2 regions of the Cupriavidus sp. USMAHM13 genome follow, and region 2 is predicted to be linked to the other one. Evidence: predicted binding sites of a transcription regulator. Region 2 holds the regulator's gene; the other holds the start of a gene.
What was found. Region 2 encodes LexA, which represses DNA repair genes until DNA is damaged. Its sites were predicted from a motif close to ACTGTATNNNNATACAGT; they were not measured.

Region 1: recA (recombinase RecA) is a predicted target of LexA. The motif match lies at 5,987-6,004, and genes of this name have one in related genera.

What each region holds. Positions count from the first base shown of each region.
Region 1 is NZ_CP017751.1:1,180,407-1,189,275, forward strand. Features, by position in the region: gene BKK81_RS05275 (GspH/FimT family pseudopilin) at 1-150, opposite strand, end outside; gene BKK81_RS05280 (type IV pilin protein) at 154-528, opposite strand; tRNA gene BKK81_RS05285 (tRNA-Met) at 1,043-1,119, opposite strand; gene BKK81_RS05290 (MFS transporter) at 1,273-2,973, opposite strand; gene BKK81_RS05295 (DUF4212 domain-containing protein) at 3,248-3,550, opposite strand; gene BKK81_RS05300 (sensor histidine kinase) at 3,553-5,130, opposite strand; gene BKK81_RS05305 (response regulator) at 5,180-5,908, opposite strand; gene recA (recombinase RecA) at 6,224-7,279, shown strand; gene recX (recombination regulator RecX) at 7,602-8,081, shown strand; gene BKK81_RS05320 (DUF2889 domain-containing protein) at 8,479-8,869, shown strand, end outside.
Region 2 is NZ_CP017751.1:3,050,707-3,059,575, reverse strand. Features, by position in the region: tRNA gene BKK81_RS13455 (tRNA-His) at 6-81, shown strand; gene BKK81_RS13450 (hypothetical protein) at 374-700, shown strand; gene BKK81_RS13445 (GGDEF domain-containing protein) at 770-1,930, opposite strand; gene BKK81_RS36035 (hypothetical protein) at 2,522-2,692, opposite strand; gene lexA (transcriptional repressor LexA) at 2,817-3,473, opposite strand; gene BKK81_RS13435 (asparaginase) at 3,652-4,653, shown strand; gene rpsF (30S ribosomal protein S6) at 4,763-5,137, shown strand; gene priB (primosomal replication protein N) at 5,212-5,511, shown strand; gene rpsR (30S ribosomal protein S18) at 5,515-5,793, shown strand; gene rplI (50S ribosomal protein L9) at 5,827-6,279, shown strand; gene BKK81_RS13410 (replicative DNA helicase) at 6,470-7,861, shown strand; gene BKK81_RS13405 (DUF47 domain-containing protein) at 8,065-8,691, shown strand; gene BKK81_RS13400 (inorganic phosphate transporter) at 8,705-8,869, shown strand, end outside.

The sequences.
Region 1 (8,869 bases), 1.9 Mb from region 2:
CGTGGCAACGAAGCTGGCAAAGGATGGCGCGGCCATGGACGCGAGGATGGCCAGCACGGACAGCGTCACCAGCAGCTCGATGAGGGTGAAGCCCGCCGGCTTGGCAGGGCGGCGGGTCCGCTCGGCGAGGCGATGGGTCCGATGCGTCATGGCCTACTGCCAGCAATCGGACGCCGGTCCGGAGGCGGACTTGACGCCTGCGTTGGACAGGGAAAGCGTACCGCAGCGCGTGTCGTGGCTGGACTGGGCGCCGATCGGTGTGGCCGTCAGCGTGTACGTGGGCGGCGGGCCGGCATTTGCCGAGACGCTGACCTGGTAGCTGGCGGCAATGCTCGAGGGCAGGGCGGAGTAGCCCAGTGCGGCCAGGCTGGTGCCATAGGCGCGGTTGTCCAGCAGGTAGCGCTCCTGCGTGGCGGAAACCTCTAGCAGGAACGACTCCGCCGCTGCGCGATTGGAGTGCACAACGTACTGGATATACGAAGGGTACGCCACAGCGGCGAGAATGCCGACGATGGCAACCGTCACCATCAACTCAATGAGGGTGAATCCCGGCTGCTTGCGCGGCAGGCCATAGCGCCATCGCGCGACGCCTGGGAGGCGTGCGGCTTTGACCCATGTTTCCCGATAAAAGCGACAGTCATCCCATCGCTGTGGCACTGCCGGGCTTCTTTGGCCCATGCTCGCGCTCCTTGACCCGAAAATCTATCGCGGGCTTGTCATGCAAGCCCGCTTGTAGTTGCAGCGAGTGTAGACGGGAACCTCGTGGTGGTCAAAGTCGAACCGCAAGATGGGTGTGCGCGTTGTATGGATTCAACTGGCAGGGACCGAAGGGGGGGGGCGTGGCTCCTTGCCGCCGTGCTCGCGGCCACCTTCGATCGGGGGCCGTCCGGGTTCGTTCGGGTTCGTTTGGACTGAGGGGCGGTGAATGCCGCGGAGCGGCGCCCGGGAAGAAACGCAAAGGGGCCCGCGCAAAAAACCGGCGGAGCCCCTAGTGAAAAATGAAAAACCCCGGTAGATCGTGGATCTACCGGGGTTTCATATTTGGTGGCGAATCAGGGACTCGAACCCCGGACCTGCGGATTATGATTCCGTCGCTCTAACCGACTGAGCTAATTCGCCGTTGAAGACCGCAATTATACGTGGACTTCAGAGCCTGTCAACACCTTTGTGCAAAGATTTTTCCTAGGCGTTTTTCCGCCGGGGTGGCCGGGGCCGCCGGCCGCCTCCGGCGCCCCCGTTCGCGCGCGGCGGGGGTGTCGGGGGCCGCGGGGCTCAGTCGTGGGCGTAGATGTTGACGTCCTTGGTTTCGCGGACGAACAGGGCACCGATCACGAAGGTGACGGCGGCGATGATGATCGGGTACCAGAGGCCGTAGTAGATGTTGCCGTTCTGCGCCACCAGCGCGAAGGAGATGGTGGGCAGCAGGCCGCCGAACCAGCCGTTGCCGATGTGGTAGGGCAGCGACATCGAGGTGTAGCGGATCCGGGTCGGGAACATCTCCACCAGCATGGCGGCGATCGGCCCGTAGACCATGGTCACGTAGATCACCAGGATGACCAGCAGCACCAGCACCATGATGGTGTTCATCTGGGCGGGATCCGCCTTGCTCGGGTAGCCGGCGGCGCTCATTGCTTCGCCGACCGACTTCTTGAAGCCGGCGATCTGCTTCTTGCTGTCTTCGCTGAAGCTGTGGCGGTCTTCGGTCAGGCCGGCGTTGAAGGCGGGGATCTCCTTGTCGCCGATCTTCACCGAGGCCACCGTGCCGGCCGGGGCGCTGACCACCTCGTAGCTGGCGCTGGCCTGGGCCAGGGTGCGCTTGACGATGTCGCAGGAGCTGCGGAAGTCGATCTCGCGGGCGATCGGGCTGCCCTGGAAGGAGCACTGCGCCGGGTCGGCGGTGACGACGATCTGCGCGGACTGCTGGGCGCGCTCCAGCGCCGGGTTGGCGTAGTGCGTGATCGCCTTGAAGATCGGGAAGTAGGTCAGCACGGCCAGCGCGCAGCCCGCCATGATGATCCACTTGCGGCCGATCTTGTCCGACAGCGAGCCGAAGAAGATGAAGAAGGGCGTGCCGATCAGCAGGGCGCCGGCGATCAGCAGGTTGGCGGTCTTGGCGTCGACCTTCAGGACCTGGGTGAGGAAGAACAGGGAATAGAACTGGCCGGTGTACCAGACCACGGCCTGGCCGGCGGTCAGGCCGAGCAGCGCCACGATCACGATCTTCAGGTTGCGCCATTGGGCGAAGGACTCGGTCAGCGGCGCCTTGGAGGTCTTGCCCTCGGCCTTCATCTTCTGGAAGGCGGGCGATTCGCTCATCGACAGGCGGATGTAGACCGACATCCCCAGCAGCAGGATGGAGACCAGGAAGGGGATGCGCCAGCCCCAGGTGTCGAAGGCCGGGCCGGTCAGCTCGCGGCACAGCAGGATCACCAGCAGCGACAGGAACAAGCCCAGCGTGGCGGTGGTCTGGATCCACGCCGTATAGGAGCCGCGCTTGCCGTGCGGCGCGTGCTCGGCCACGTAGGTGGCCGCGCCGCCGTACTCGCCGCCGAGCGCCAGGCCCTGCAGCATGCGCAGCGCGATCAGGATCACCGGCGCGGCCCAGCCGATGGTGGCGAAGCCGGGCAGCAGGCCGACGATGAAGGTCGACATGCCCATGATCAGGATGGTCACCAGGAAGGTGTACTTGCGGCCGATCATGTCGCCCAGCCGGCCGAACACCAGCGCGCCGAAGGGACGCACGATGAAGCCGGCGGCGAAGGCGAGCAGGGCGAAGATGAAGGCGGAGGTCGGGTCCAGGCCGGCGAAGAACTGCTTGGCGATGATCGCCGCCAGCGAGCCGTACAGGTAGAAGTCGTACCACTCGAACACCGTGCCGAGCGAGGAGGCCAGGATGACCTTCCTCTCCTCCCTCGTCATGGGTGCGTTCTGAGTGCCGCCCCCCGGCATCGCAACGTGCTGCGCATTGGCCATGATGTCTCCTTCGATTGTCGTAAGGTCTCCGTGCGGGCCGGGGGCGACACTGCGCGAGCACTTGCGGAGGCTCCCGGCCTGCCGAAGTTGCTTGGATTGTGGGAGGCGAAACTTACTGAGTTCTGACAGATTCCCATCGGAAATGGGGAGTTTCGTCGGGGTATACGCTAGGCCGGAAGCAGGCCTGCGCAAGGCCTCCGCCTGCTGCGCCGCGCAAGGAAGAGAGCTTGGAAAACGGGAGGAAAAGACGGCTGGCGCGATGCAGGGGATGCCGCTACGCAGCATCGTCGCGCCAGTTCTCGGGTGCCGCTTGCGCCGCGGCTGCGGCGGCCTCTGCATCGTCGGCGCGGTTCATGCGCCAGGCGTAGATGGCTGCCATCAGCACGTAGACGATCAGGGCGCCCTGGGCGCTGACCCAGAAGGAGAAGGGCCAGCCGAAGAAGTCGAAGCGCAGTTCGCGCGCGAACCAGCTCACCACGAAGGTGACGACGAACCACACGCCCAGCAGCGCGCCGATCCAGCGCACATTGCGGTACCAGGCGCGCCGTTCGTCCGGGGTGTCGCGATGGCCTGCCATGCTCAGTGCTCCGCGTCTTCGGCCGGCCGCCGCAGCGTGATGTGCAGGCGGGCGCCGGCGCGGCGCGGCTCCTGCTGGTAGACATGGTCGAGGATGCGGATCTCGCCGCCGTGCTGCTGCACGATCTCGCGCACGATGGGCAGGCCCAGCCCGCTGCCCTCGGTATTGGTGCCGAGCACGCGGTAGAAGCGCTCCATCACGCGCTCGCGCTCGGCCACGGGGATGCCCGGGCCGGTATCTTCCACGTCGAGGTAGGCGAAGGGTTCGAAGGGGTCGGCGCTGACCCGCACGGTGGCGTGGCCGCCGGGCGGGGTGTAGCGGATGGCATTGTCGATCAGGTTGTTCAGCATCTCGGTCAGCATCAGCCGGTTGCCTTGCACCATGACCGGATGGTCGTCGGCATCCAGGCCCAGGTCGATCTGCCGTTCCCACGCACGCGGCAGCCAGTCCTTGACCACCTCGCGCGCCAGCGCGGCCAGGTCCAGCGGCGCCATGCCGGCGCTGCTGGCCAGGTTCTCCATGCGTGCCAGCGACAGCAGCTGGGTGACCAGGTGGGCAGTGCGCTCCGAACTGCCGGCGATCTGCGCCAGCGAGCGGCGCAACTCCTCCGGCGATTGCTCGCGCTGGGCCAGCTCGGCCTGCATGCGCAGGCCGGCCAGCGGCGTCTTCATCTGGTGGGCGGCGTCGGCGATGAAGCGCTTCTGCGTCTGCACCGACTGGTCGAGGCGCGCCAGCAGTTCATTGAAGGAGGACACCAGCGGCGTGATCTCCTGCGGCGCCGTCCCCTCCTCGATGGGGCTGGTGTCGCCGGGATTGCGCGCGCGGATGCGCTGCTGGATGGCGTTGAGCGGGGCCAGCCCGCGCGTCAGGCCGAACCACACCAGCACCACCGCCAGCGGCAGGATGACGAACTGCGGCAGGATCACGCCCTTGATGATCTCGTTGGCCAGGCGGGCGCGCTTGTCCAGCGTCTCGGCCACCTGCACCAGCACCGGCTGCTCGCCGGACACGTTGCGCAGTTCCACATAGGTGTAGGCCACGCGCACATCGTTGCCCTTGACGCGGTCGTCGCGCAGCGAGACCAGGCCGGCGTGGCCCTGTTCGTCCTCGTTCGGCAGCGGCAGGTCGCGGTCGCCGGCGATGTACTCGCCGCGCGTGCCGACCACCTGGTAATAGATATTGTCGGTTTCGTCGGCACGCAGGATCTCGCGCGCGGACAGCGGCAACTGCAGCGTGACGCGGCCGTTCACCTCGCGCACCTGCTGCGACAGCACGATGGCGCTGGCTTCGAGCGAGCGGTCGTAAGGGCCGTTGGCGATGGACTTGGCGACCAGGTAGGTCACGGCGATGCTCATCGGCCACAGCAGCAGCAGCGGCGCCAGCATCCAGTCGAGGATCTCGCCGAACAGGGAGCGCGCCGCCGGCTGGCGGGCATCGTCCTCCAGGTGCGGCAGGGCGTCGGCCAGGGCGACGTCGTCGGGCAGGGCCGCGCTATCCGCCGCGGCCGGCGGCGGGCTGGCGGCGGTGCGGCGGGCCTGCCGCGCGTGTCCACGCCGCCAGGGCAGTCTGAGCAGGGTCATGTCGCGTGCGGGCAGCCGGCCTGGACGGGGGAGGGCACCAGCGCGGTCCTCAGGCGTGCACGGTGGTCGAGGCGCCGGCCGCGCCGGCCGCGTCCTCCGGTAGCGGCGCGGCCTGGAACTTGTCCAGGCAGTAGCCGAGCCCGCGCACGGTGGCGATGCGGATGCCGCCCACCTCGATCTTCTTGCGCAGCCGGTGCACATACACCTCGATGGCGTTGTTGCTGACTTCCTCGCCCCATTCGCACAGATGGTCGACCAGCTGCTCCTTGGACACCAGGCGGCCGGTGCGGCTCAGCAGGATCTCGAGCAGGCCGAGTTCGCGTGCCGACAGCTCCAGCATCTGCTCGTTCAGGTAGGCCACGCGGCCGACCTGGTCGAAGGCCAGCGGGCCGTGGCGGACCAGGGTGCCGCCGCCGCCGGCGCCGCGCCGCACCAGGGCCCGCACGCGCGCCTCCAGTTCGGTCAGGGCGAAGGGTTTGGCCATGTAGTCGTCGGCGCCCAGGTCCAGCCCCTTGACCCGCTCGTCGACGCTGTCGGCGGCGGTCAGGATCAGCACCGGCAGCATGGCGCCGCGCGCGCGCAGCCGCTTGAGCACTTCCAGGCCGGACATGCGCGGCAGGCCCAGGTCGAGGATGAGCAGGTCGAAGCTCTGGGTGGACAGCGCCGAATCGGCTTCCAGTCCGCTGGCGACATGGTCGACGGCATAGCCCGACTGGCGCAGCGAGCGCGTCAGTCCGTCAGCCAGCACGTCGTCATCTTCGGCGATGAGAATGCGCATAGTCAGTGTCTCCTCCCTGGCCAGGCCCGGGCGCCTTTACTTTTTGCGTCCGTGGCGCGGGCGGGGCTTGCCAAGCATACTGTTTTTTTATACAGTACTCGCACGTTCGGCGAGGACCGGCATCGGGGCGGCATGGCCTGGCGGTCCTGCCGGGTCGGTGCCCCGCGGCGCCCGGCAAGACGGCGGCGCGGGAGCGGGATCGCCCTGGCGCCTGCGCCGGGGCCAGGATGCGCCGGCGGGCCGGCGCGGCACGCACGGAAACCAGGCGCCGCGCCACATGCGGCCTATTTATACACCATTGACGGAAGGACGACCATGGACGACAAGAAGGCGGGTGCAGGCGTGAGCGCGGAGAAGCAGAAGGCGCTTGCCGCGGCGCTTTCCCAGATCGAGAAGCAATTCGGCAAGGGCTCGATCATGCGCCTGGGCGACGGTGACGTCGAGCAGGACATCCAGGTCGTGTCCACCGGTTCGCTGGGCCTGGACGTCGCGCTCGGCGTGGGCGGCCTGCCGCGCGGCCGCGTGGTGGAGATCTACGGTCCGGAATCGTCGGGCAAGACCACGCTGACGCTGCAGGTGGTCGCCGAGATGCAGAAGCTGGGCGGCACCTGCGCCTTCATCGACGCCGAGCACGCGCTCGACGTCAACTATGCCGGCAAGCTGGGCGTCAATGTCGGCGACCTGCTGATCTCGCAGCCCGACACCGGTGAGCAGGCGCTGGAAATCGCCGACGCGCTGGTGCGCTCCGGCTCCATCGACCTGATCGTGATCGACTCGGTCGCCGCGCTGGTGCCGAAGGCCGAAATCGAAGGCGAGATGGGCGATGCGCTGCCCGGCCTGCAGGCCCGCCTGATGAGCCAGGCGCTGCGCAAGCTGACCGGCACCATCAAGCGCACCAACTGCCTGGTGATCTTCATCAACCAGATCCGCATGAAGATCGGTGTGATGTTCGGTTCGCCCGAAACCACCACCGGCGGCAACGCGCTGAAGTTCTACGCCTCGGTGCGCCTCGATATCCGCCGCATCGGCTCGATCAAGAAGGGCGACGACGTGATCGGCAACGAGACCAAGGTCAAGGTGGTCAAGAACAAGGTGTCGCCGCCGTTCCGCGAAGCCTTCTTCGATATCCTCTACGGCCAGGGCATCTCCCGCCAGGGCGAGATCATCGACCTGGGCGTGGATGCCAAGATCGTCGAGAAGTCGGGCGCCTGGTACAGCTACAACGGCGAGAAGATCGGCCAGGGCAAGGACAATGCGCGCGAATTCCTGCGCGAGAATCCCGATATCGCCAACGAGATCGAGAACAAGGTGCGCGTGGCGCTGGGCGTGGCCCCGCTGAACGGCACGGCGGTCGCGGCGCTCGAGGAATGAGCCGGCGCCGGGGCGGTCGGGCGGCGCGCATCGCCGGCTGTCATGCCTCGGACTGCCTGCCCGGACTACCTGAGCCGGGCTGCCACGAGGGCGCCGGCCTTGCCGGTGCCCTCGTTGTACCTTAGTCGCTGTGCCTTTGTTGTACCTCTGGGTAACTTGCAGTGCCTTCGCGATGCCCTCCGCGTGGCATTCCGCTGGAGGCGGCCTCACGCGGAGCCGGCACGCCTTCCGCCACCGCTGCCACCGCTGAAATCGCTGCAGCCGCTCTATCCAACCTCCGCTTCCTTCCGCTGCCCGGCCTCGGGCATCCCGCCCCGCAGCCATGTCCACCCGTCCCCCGCTCTCCCTCAAGGCCCGTGCCATCGGCTACCTGTCGCGGCGCGAGCACAGCCGTGCCGAACTGGCGCGCAAGCTGGCGCCGCATGCCGAGTCGCCCGAGGAGGTCGAGCAACTGCTGGACGCGCTGGAGCGCGAGAACTGGCTGTCCAATGTCCGTTTCGTCGACAGCCTCGTGCATCGGCGCGCGGCACGCTATGGCGCGGCGCGCGTGATGCAGGAGGCCAAGACCCACCAGCTGGGCGGAGAGCAGTTGCAGGCGCTGAAGGAGCGGCTGGCCGATACCGAACTGGCGCGCGCCCGTGCCGTCTGGCAGAAGCGCTTCGGCGTGGCGCCGGAGTCGCCGGAGGCCCGGGCCAAGCAGATCCGTTTCATGATGGCGCGGGGCTTTTCCCGCAGCGTGATCGGCAAGGTCATCGCGGGGCAGGGCGATGAGCCGTCCGATGAGTGGCCAGGGGACGACTGATTGCCCCTGACTGCCGGAACGCCGTGGCGGGAAGCCGCCAGCCAGCCAGCTGTCCGGCTCCGGTCCTTCCATCCATGTCTGCTGGGAAATACCTATGACGCCGGCAGGTGTATTGTGCACGCCGGTACGCGCCAGTACGCGCCGATGTGCAAGTGGCCGCCGGCGATACCGCCTGCCGCTGGGCGTCTGTCCGCCCGGCATGCCGCGCCGGGCTTCGCCGTGCGACCGGTGTGGCGCGGATGGCCGGGTAGCGGCCGCGGTGCGCCAATGTGCGCGCCGACAGCGCGACCTGCGCGCAGTTCCCGGCCAATGCGGCCCGGCATGTTAAACTCCTCGGGTTTTTCGGCTCCGCCGTCCGATTTCTGCCGTCCATCTGTCCTCGCTTCAGCCTGGTTTCATGCCCCTCTCCCCGCCCGTCAACCGCGCCCTGCGGCATCGCCGTGCCATCACGGCCGAGGCCTATCTCAGGGAAGATGGCCTGTGGGACATCGAGGCGCGCCTGACCGACACCAAGCCGCGCGAGATCGAGCTGGCCGGCGGCCGCGTGCGCCCGGAGGGCCAGCCCTTGCATGACCTGTGGCTGCGCGTGACGATCGACCTGCGCATGAACGTGGTCGACGCCGACGCCTGCTCCGACTGGGTGCCCTATCCCGGCCATTGCGACACCATCGGCCCCGCCTACCGCAAGCTGATCGGCCTGAACCTGATGAAGGGTTTCCGCAAGGCTGTGCGCGAGCGCCTCGGCAGCGTGGCCGGCTGCACGCACCTGACCGAACTGGCCGGAGTGC
Region 2 (8,869 bases):
CGACGGTGGCTGTAGCTCAGTTGGTAGAGTCCAGGATTGTGATTCCTGTCGTCGTGGGTTCGAGTCCCATCAGCCACCCCAGGAATTTCTTGTAGAACGGCCGCTTGCAGAAGCGGCCGTTTTGCTTTGGGCTCGCCGCGCGGTAGTGTGCTGTTTTCACGGGGAAATCCCAGTCGTTAAGTTAGGGATGCGGGCTTGTCCAACGATGCGGTTGGCATAGCTCCCGATTGCACGCTTTGACTTCGATGTGCCGATGCTTTCTCGGCAGCCGTTCCCGGGCCTGTTGCGGTTGCGGCCAATGGATGGCGTAGACCATTCGATACGGTGCCTCGTCCTGCCATGCTAGCATTGCTCGACTCTCCAGGAGATGGCGATGGCGAAAACGACGGTCTCGAAGAAGCAATACCTGCGCAAGCTTAACCGGCGCCTGGCCAAGGAGGCGGGGGTGCCGGAGGGTGTCGAGTTTGTGTTCTATCCGCTTGGCGCCAAGGCCCGGGCGGCCACCGGGGTGGCGGCCTCAGAAGGTGCGGGGCCGGCGGTGCGTGCCGTCATGGATGCAGTGCAGGCGCGGGTCGCTGCCAAGTACGCTGTGGATGGAGCTATCCTGGGCAACGGCAAGGCCGCACCGATCGAGCATGCGGAGCCCTGGCCTGCGGCGTCAGGCGGAGCTGCCGGCGCGCAGGTGGCTGGTAAGGACTGAGGTCGCACCGGTTTTCAGGCAAGGTCGGCTGATAGTCGTCCTTGCTCCTCGTCGCGCTGCGGATCCTGCCTAGGCCGCCTGGCGGGAGTTCGCCAGTTGTGCCGGTGGCGGATTGTGCTCGAATGCCACGCAATTCCTTCCCTCGCGCTTGGCGGTGTAAAGCAGCATGTCGGCCCGGGTCAGCAGGTCATCTAGCGATTCCCCGGCGGCGAGCGCGGTGACGCCGAAGCTGGCGGTCACGGTACATGTGCCGGGCAGGGCCTCGAATGCCGTCGTCTCGAGCGTGTGGCGCAGGCGTTCGGCGAGGTGCAGCGCGCTCGCAACGTCGGTGCCGGGCAGCAGGATGGCGAACTCTTCGCCGCCGATGCGGCCTGCAATGTCCCGATGGCGGATGCTTGCGAGGACCAGGTGGCCGAATTCCGACAGGACCGTGTCGCCAGCGGCGTGGCCGTGGGTGTCGTTGATGTGCTTGAAGTGATCGATATCGCAGAGCAGCACGCTGAGCGGCTGGCCTTGGCGGGGCGGAATCTCGCGCTCAGCCAGCACCTCGAAGCTACGGCGGTTGTGGAGGCGGGTCAGGGGATCGGTGTCGCGTTCCTCGCGCAGCTTGTCGATCACGTCGGACATGGCGCCTGCGAGCAGGGCCAGGCCGAGCACGATGCCGAACAGTACCAGGCTGAGCTGCAGTGCGATCCAGAAGGGCGAGTGCGCTAGTGAGTCGGCGTTGCCGGACGCGGCGGATGTGATGGTCAGCGCCGAGCGTGGCACGAAGCTCAGCGCAAACGCCAGCAGGATCCAATACAGCGCGCGGTCGACGGCGGCGCCCAGGCGCAGTTTGCCAAGCCGCGCGACGCCGGTCAGCAGCATCACTGCGATGCCGCCGTGGAGTATGTAGATGCGTGCCGCGATCTGGTCGTCGGCATAGTGGAAGTACGCCAGCGCGATCAACTGCAGACAGGCCAGCGTGGTCAGCGGCACGGCATCGAACTGCGCGTCGGCGCGTGCTACGACGCCGCGCAACAGCAACAGGGTGCTACCCAGGTAGAGCGCGCAGGACAGCAGCAGGTTCACGCCAGCGTCGCGCGGCAGTTGCAGGATCTGCGCTGACGCGGCCAAGGCATAGATCAGGAACGATGCGCAGAACATCAGCAGGTGACGCTGCGCGCGCTCGTAGCTCCAGGCCAGCAGGAAGCACAGGGATAGCAGCGTGGCGATGGCGGGATTGCCCAAGGCCAGAACCTGGACAGTTTGAAGCGGCAAGCGAGGTCCCCGATCTGTAGTCGTTGTGGTGGCCGGGAGCGCTGTCCGGAGGGTGGTCGGTGTGCCGAGGCAGGCAGCGTGGTATGCCTCGGCAATGCAGCAGCGCGGCGCGTACGAGCGCCTGTCAGTCTTGCCGGCGACTCCGCAGATGGAGCTGCTGCCGGTGCGGCGCTATTCCAATGTCAGCGGCCATTCTAGCGAGCCGGCACGCGAATCTCGCCGGCACTGACGTGCTGCGCGCCGCTGCAATTGCAAACAACGGTAAAGATACGGAAATGCCCCCTTCGAACGAGGGGCGGAGTGTGCATCAAGGGAGGGACACCCTACGCATTGCCTGGCATAGGCAGAGGGTTGGACGCGGATTGAAGGCGCCATGGAACATCGCGGAATCGTTGGTGCGCGACGACCGCTCGGGCATGCGATTGCTCGGGCGCCGTCGTGCATCATGCAAAGCAGATGCGCGGCAAAGCGAATGCGGCAAAGCGAATGCCCGGCGTGACAGGCACGGCACGGCGAGCCGCGCCTGTCACGTATCCGTGCGTACTCGGGTGCCGCGCAGGCTCAGACGTGCAGCTTGGCCGGCTCGGCCAACTCCAGCATGCGGCAGATGGCGGCCATGCTGCCGACCATGGTGCGGCGCTGCGCGCCTTGGTAGATGCGCACGCCCTTGCATTGGCGGAAAGGCACTGGCTTGACCGGGCGGCGGGCGGAGATGGTATTGGCTTGCGGCATGGTTGCACCTGTCGATTGACAATAGTCGGGGGATGGCGCCAGCGTCGGCGGGCGCCTTCGGAACGGTGAGGCAGGTGCCGCCACGCTGCAGACCTGGCGGCGGCGAGGGGTCGGGCCGGCTGCGCTAGAAGCCGGCCGGACGGATCAGTCCGACCGCGATACCCTCGAGAGAGAACTCTTCTTCTCCCGGTTTCACGAGGATGTTGGGGTAGTCGGGGTTCTCGGCAATCAGCTCGATGCTGTCGCCTCGTCGCTTGAAGCGTTTGACAGTGACGTCCTCGCCAAGGCGTGCTACCACGATCTTGCCGTTGCTGGCCTCGCTGGCGCGCTTGACTGCGAGCAGGTCGCCGTCGAGGATGCCGGCATCGCGCATGCTGAGGCCGCGTACGCGCAGCAGATAGTCGGGCTGTTCGTCGAAGACCGAGGCATCCACCTGATACTGCCGGTCGATGTGCTCGGCGGCGAGGATGGGGCTGCCTGCCGCGACGCGGCCGACCAGCGGCAGGGTCAGTTGCATCACGCCGGCCATCGGCAATGTGAACTGGTCCGGTGTTTCCGAATCGCTGCGCGAGACCTTGAGGCGGATGCCGCGCGAGGCGCCCGGGGTCAACTCGATCACGCCCTTGCGCGCCAGTGCCCGCAGATGTTCCTCGGCGGCATTCGGGGAGGAGAAGCCGAACTCCGCGGCGATCTCTGCGCGCGTAGGCGGAAAGCCGGTGCGGCGGATCGTGTTGCGGATCAGGTCGAAGATCTGTTGTTGCCGCGGAGTCAGGGTTGCCATGGAGTCGCCGCTTTGTTCTTGGTGTCAGGGGTACTGTATGTTTAAACAGTATGCTGTGATTTTATACAGTATGTGACGAAGTGCAAGTGGAATTTGCGCGACCTGTGGCCGGTGCGGCGGAGTGATGGTGGTTGGGCGTACGGTTACAATCGCGGCTCACCCGTGTTCCCGCCCTGATATGTCCAAGCTTCCCCGCATCGTCGTGCTTGCCACCGGCGGCACCATCGCCGGTTCCGCCGCCAGCGCGGCCAGCAGTGCGCATTACCAGGCAGCCACGGTGCCGGTGACGGCGCTGCTGGATGCCGTGCCGGCGTTGAAGTCGGTGGCGCGCCTGGAGGCCGAGCAGGTGGCCCAGGTCGACAGCAAGGACATGGGCTTTGCGCTGTGGGCCAGACTGCAGGCGCGCGTGGCATTCTGGTGCGCCCAGCCCGATGTGGCGGGTGTGGTGGTGACTCACGGTACCGATACCCTGGAAGAGACGGCCATGCTGCTGCACCTGTCCTGTGCGGTACCGGTTCCCGTAGTGATGACCGCGGCCATGCGGCCTTCGACCTCCCTGTCGGCGGATGGCCCGCTCAATCTTCTCGATGCCGTGCGTGTGGCGGCCCATCCGGAGGCGTGCGGCCGTGGCGTGCTGGTGGTGCTGAACCAGCAGATCCATGCTGCGCGGGATGTCGTCAAGGCACATACCTCGGCGGTCGATGCCTTCGTGTCGCCGGTGGGCGGCCCGCTCGGTTTCGTCCAGGATGACCTGGTGAGCTTCATGCGCGCGCCATTGCGCCGGGTCGAGCGGTCCTGGCCGCTGCCAGCCGGGGAGTGGCCGCTGGTGGAAATTGTGCCGAGCTATGCGCAGCCCTCCCGTATCGTCGTCGACGCGCTGGTGGCTGCCGGCGCGGCGGGCCTGGTGGTGGCGGCGGCGGGGAACGGTTCGATTCACGAGGCGCTGGCTGCCGCGCTGGCCGACGCGGCGCGCGCAGGTGTCGCGGTGGTGCGCAGTTCTCGCACCGGTGCGGGCCATGTATCGATTCCGGCACTGCCGAATCCTGGCGCCGGCCTGTTCGTCTCCGCGGGTGACCTGAATCCCTACAAGGCGCGCGCGCTGCTGTTGCTCGCTCTGGCTCGGGATCCTCGGCTGGCGGCGGACCCTGGCCGGCTGCAGCAGTGCTTCGCGCAGTGCTGAGCGGGCAGTCTGCTTGCCGTGCCAGCTTGCTGCGGGCTATAATGGCAGGCTATCCAACCTTGCCGCACCGGACGTGACGCCCGGGTGGCTCATCCCAAAAGGAGCGTCAATGCGTCATTACGAAATCGTCTTTATCGTCCATCCGGACCAGAGCGAACAAGTGCCCGCGATGATCGAGCGTTACAAGTCGCTGGTCACCTCGCAGAATGGCCAGGTTCACCGCGTGGAAGACTGGGGTCGTCGCCAACTGGCCTACATGATCCAGAAGCTGGCCAAGGCTCACTACGTTTGCCTGAACATCGAATGCGGCAAGGAAACCCTGGCCGAACTCGAACACGCGTTCAAGTTCAACGATGCGGTGCTGCGTCACCTGATCGTCCAGACCAAGAAGGCCGAAACCGCTCCCTCGCCGATGATGAAGGAAGTGCAGCGCGAAGAAGCCCGCAAGGCCGCGCAACAAAGCAGCGAGAGCCAGGCCGCCTGATCGGCGGTGCGGTGCGCTAGAGCGCTGCCCGGCCGGATCGGCAGGGTGGCCCGGGACCAGCAAGGAGGCGCGCGTTGAACCAGTTGCGGCTGTCCGCGACCCTAGTCGAACGCGAAGCCCTGCGCTACACGCCGGCCGGCGTGCCTGTCGTGAACTGCTTGCTGCAGCACGCTGGCGAGGTGGTCGAGGCGCAGATTCCCCGGCAGATCGAGTTCGCCATCGCGGCGATGGGCATCGGCCCGGTCGGCCAGCGCCTGGAGCGCATGCCGCTGGGCACGCTGCTCGACTGCGAAGGCTTCCTGGCCCGCAAGCATCGCAACAGCAAGGCTCTCGTCTTTCACATCACTGGATGTAAAGCATTCGAAAAGGATTGAATCATGGCATTCGTCAAACGTGACAACAAGAACAAGAAGCGCTTCCAGCAGCAGAACCCGCTGTTCAAGCGCAAGCGCTTCTGCCGCTTCACCGTGGCTGGCGTGGAACAGATCGACTACAAGGATCTGGACACCCTGAAGGACTTCATCGGCGACAACGGCAAGATCACGCCGGCACGCCTGACCGGTACCAAGGCGCACTATCAGCGTCAGCTCGATACGGCTATCAAGCGTGCGCGTTTCCTCGCGCTGCTGCCGTACACCGACCTGCACAAGAACTGATTGTCCAGGCCCTAGGTAAAGGAGAGATATACGATGCAAGTCATTCTGCTTGAAAAAGTCGTCAACCTGGGCAACCTGGGTGACATCGTTCGCGTGAAGGACGGTTACGCCCGTAACTTCCTGATCCCGAGCAAGAAGGCCCGCCGCGCGACCCAGTCCGCCATCGAAGAATTCGAAGCCAAGCGTGCCGACCTGGAAAAGGCTGCCGCCGAGAAGCTGGCCGCCGCCCAGGCGGAAGGCGAGAAGCTGAACGGCCTGACCATCCAGATCACCCAGAAGTCGGGTGTGGATGGCCGCCTGTTCGGCTCGGTGACCAACGCCGACATCGCCGAAGCCCTGGCTCCGCAAGGCTTCGTCGTCGAGAAGGCGCAGGTCCGCCTGCCGAACGGTCCGCTGAAGATGGTCGGCGACCATCCGGTCAGCGTGGCGCTGCACACCGACGTGGTGGTCGACGTGACCGTCTCGGTGCTGGGCGAGCAGGTCTGAGATTCCGGCGCCAGGCTGGAGCGGTGCCCGCAGCGGCACGCACCGGCCGGTTCGGATCACGAGAAAAGGCAGAAGCTTGGGCTTCTGCCTTTTTTCTTGTCCGTCGCGTGACGCCGCCGACGCCACAGTGGTTCGCCACTGCCGAATTCTCCGCGCGGGCCGGGCCCCGTCGCCGCTATAATTGCCCCCCATGAATGCGCCCGTCGCCGACCCCCAACTAGACAACCTCAAGGTCCCGCCGCACTCCATCGAGGCCGAGCAATCGGTGCTCGGCGGCCTGCTGCTGGACAACGCCGCCTGGGACCGCATCGCGGATTTCCTGTCGGAGGCGGACTTCTACCGCTTCGACCATCGGCTGATCTTCCAGAGCATCGCCCGCCTGATCTCGGCCACCAAGCCCGCCGACGTCATCACCGTCTACGAGATGCTGCAGGTGGCAGGCAAGGCGGAGGAAGTCGGCGGCCTGGCCTATCTCAATTCGCTGGCGCAGAACACGCCGAGTGCGGCCAATATCCGCCGCTATGCGGAAATCGTGCGCGAGCGCTCGGTGCTGCGCAAGCTGGTGACGGTGGCCGACGATATCGCCACCGCCGCTTTCGCGCCCAAGGGCCGCGAGGTGCGCGAGCTGCTCGACGAAGCCGAATCCAAGGTCTTCGCCATCGCCGAGGAAGGCGCGCGCGGGCAGGCCGGCTTCCAGGAGATCCAGCCGCTGCTGACCCAGGTGGTGGAGCGCATCGACGAGCTGTACCACCGCGATTCGACGTCCGACGTGACGGGCGTGCCTACCGGCTTCATCGACCTGGACCGGATGACCAGCGGCATGCAGCCGGGCGACCTGGTCATCGTCGCCGGGCGTCCGTCGATGGGTAAGACGGCGTTCTCGCTCAATATCGGCGAGCACGTCGCTGTCGAGCAGGGGCTGCCGGTCGCGGTCTTCTCGATGGAAATGGCGGGTACCCAGCTCGCCATGCGTATGCTCGGTTCGGTCGGCCGGCTCGACCAGCACCGGCTGCGCACGGGGCGCCTGCTCGACGAGGACTGGCCGCGGCTGACCCATGCGATCCAGCGCATGAACGATGCCCAGCTCTTCATCGACGAGACGCCCGCGCTGAACCCGATGGAGCTGCGCGCGCGCTCGCGCCGGCTGGCGCGCCAGTGCGGCCAGCTCGGCCTGATCATCATCGATTACCTGCAGCTGATGTCGGGCTCGGGTGGCGGCGAGAACCGCGCCACCGAGATTTCCGAGATCTCGCGTTCGCTCAAGGGCCTGGCCAAAGAGCTGAACTGCCCGGTGATCGCGCTGTCGCAGCTCAACCGCAGCCTGGAACAGCGGCCGAACAAGCGGCCGGTGATGTCAGACTTACGCGAATCCGGCGCCATCGAGCAGGATGCCGACGTGATCCTGTTCATCTACCGCGACGAAGTCTACAACCCGGATTCGCAGGACAAGGGCACGGCCGAGATCATCATCGGCAAGCAGCGTAACGGTCCGATCGGCACGGTGCGCCTGACCTTCCTGGGCCAGTTCACCAAGTTCGACAACTTCAGCGGCGGTCCGGCCTTCTTCGACAACGACACCTGACGCCAGCACCGGCGCGGCTTCGCGGGAAGCAGACGCAAATTGCGTCGATTGTCGCGGCGCGGCGCCGGCAACCCTGTAAAATATTGCGACTTGATGACAGCCGCCTTCGCGCGGCTGTCGTGTCATGCGGACCTGTGTCCGCCGCATCCACCCCCCGCAACAATCCCAGCGGCGCCCCCCGGCGCTACGACAAGGAACATTTCATGTTCGGCCGATTCATGCCCACCGAGGGCAAGTTCTTCGAATATTTCAACCAGCACGCGGAATGCGCGACCACCGCCGCGCGCGAACTCGAGGTCTTGGTGAACGACCTGCCGAATGCCGAAGCGCATGCGCGCCGCGTGCAGGCCACCGAGAAGAAGGCCGACCGCATCACGCACGACACCATCGACCTGCTGCACAAGACCTTCATCACGCCGCTGGACCGTGACGAGATCCACAAGCTGATCACCACCATGGACGACATCCTCGACCTGATGGAGGACGTGGCGGAAACCATCTCGCTGTACGACGTGACCAGCCTGACCGAGGAGGCACGCCGCCTGGCCGCCATCTGCGTGCAGTGCTGCGACCAGGTCAAGATCGCCGTGGGCCTGCTCGAGGACATGAGCAATGCCAGCACCATCCTGAAGACTGCCCAGCAGATCGACCAGCTCGAGTCGGAAGCCGACCGCGTGATGCGTGCCGCCATGTCCAAGCTGTTCCGCGACGAGACCGACGTCAAGCGTCTGATCAAGCTGAAGGCCATCTACGAGCAGCTCGAGACCATCACCGACAAGTGCGAGGACGTGGCGAACATCATCGAGGGCATCGTCCTCGAGAACGCCTGAGGCGCGTACCCGCATGCAGACCGTACAAATGAGCCTGTGGGTGATCGCCCTGCTGGTGGCGCTCGCCTTGCTGTTCGATTTCATGAACGGCTTCCATGACGCGGCAAACTCCATCGCGACCGTGGTCTCCACCGGGGTGCTCAAGCCCCACCATGCGGTGGCGATGGCGGCCATGTGC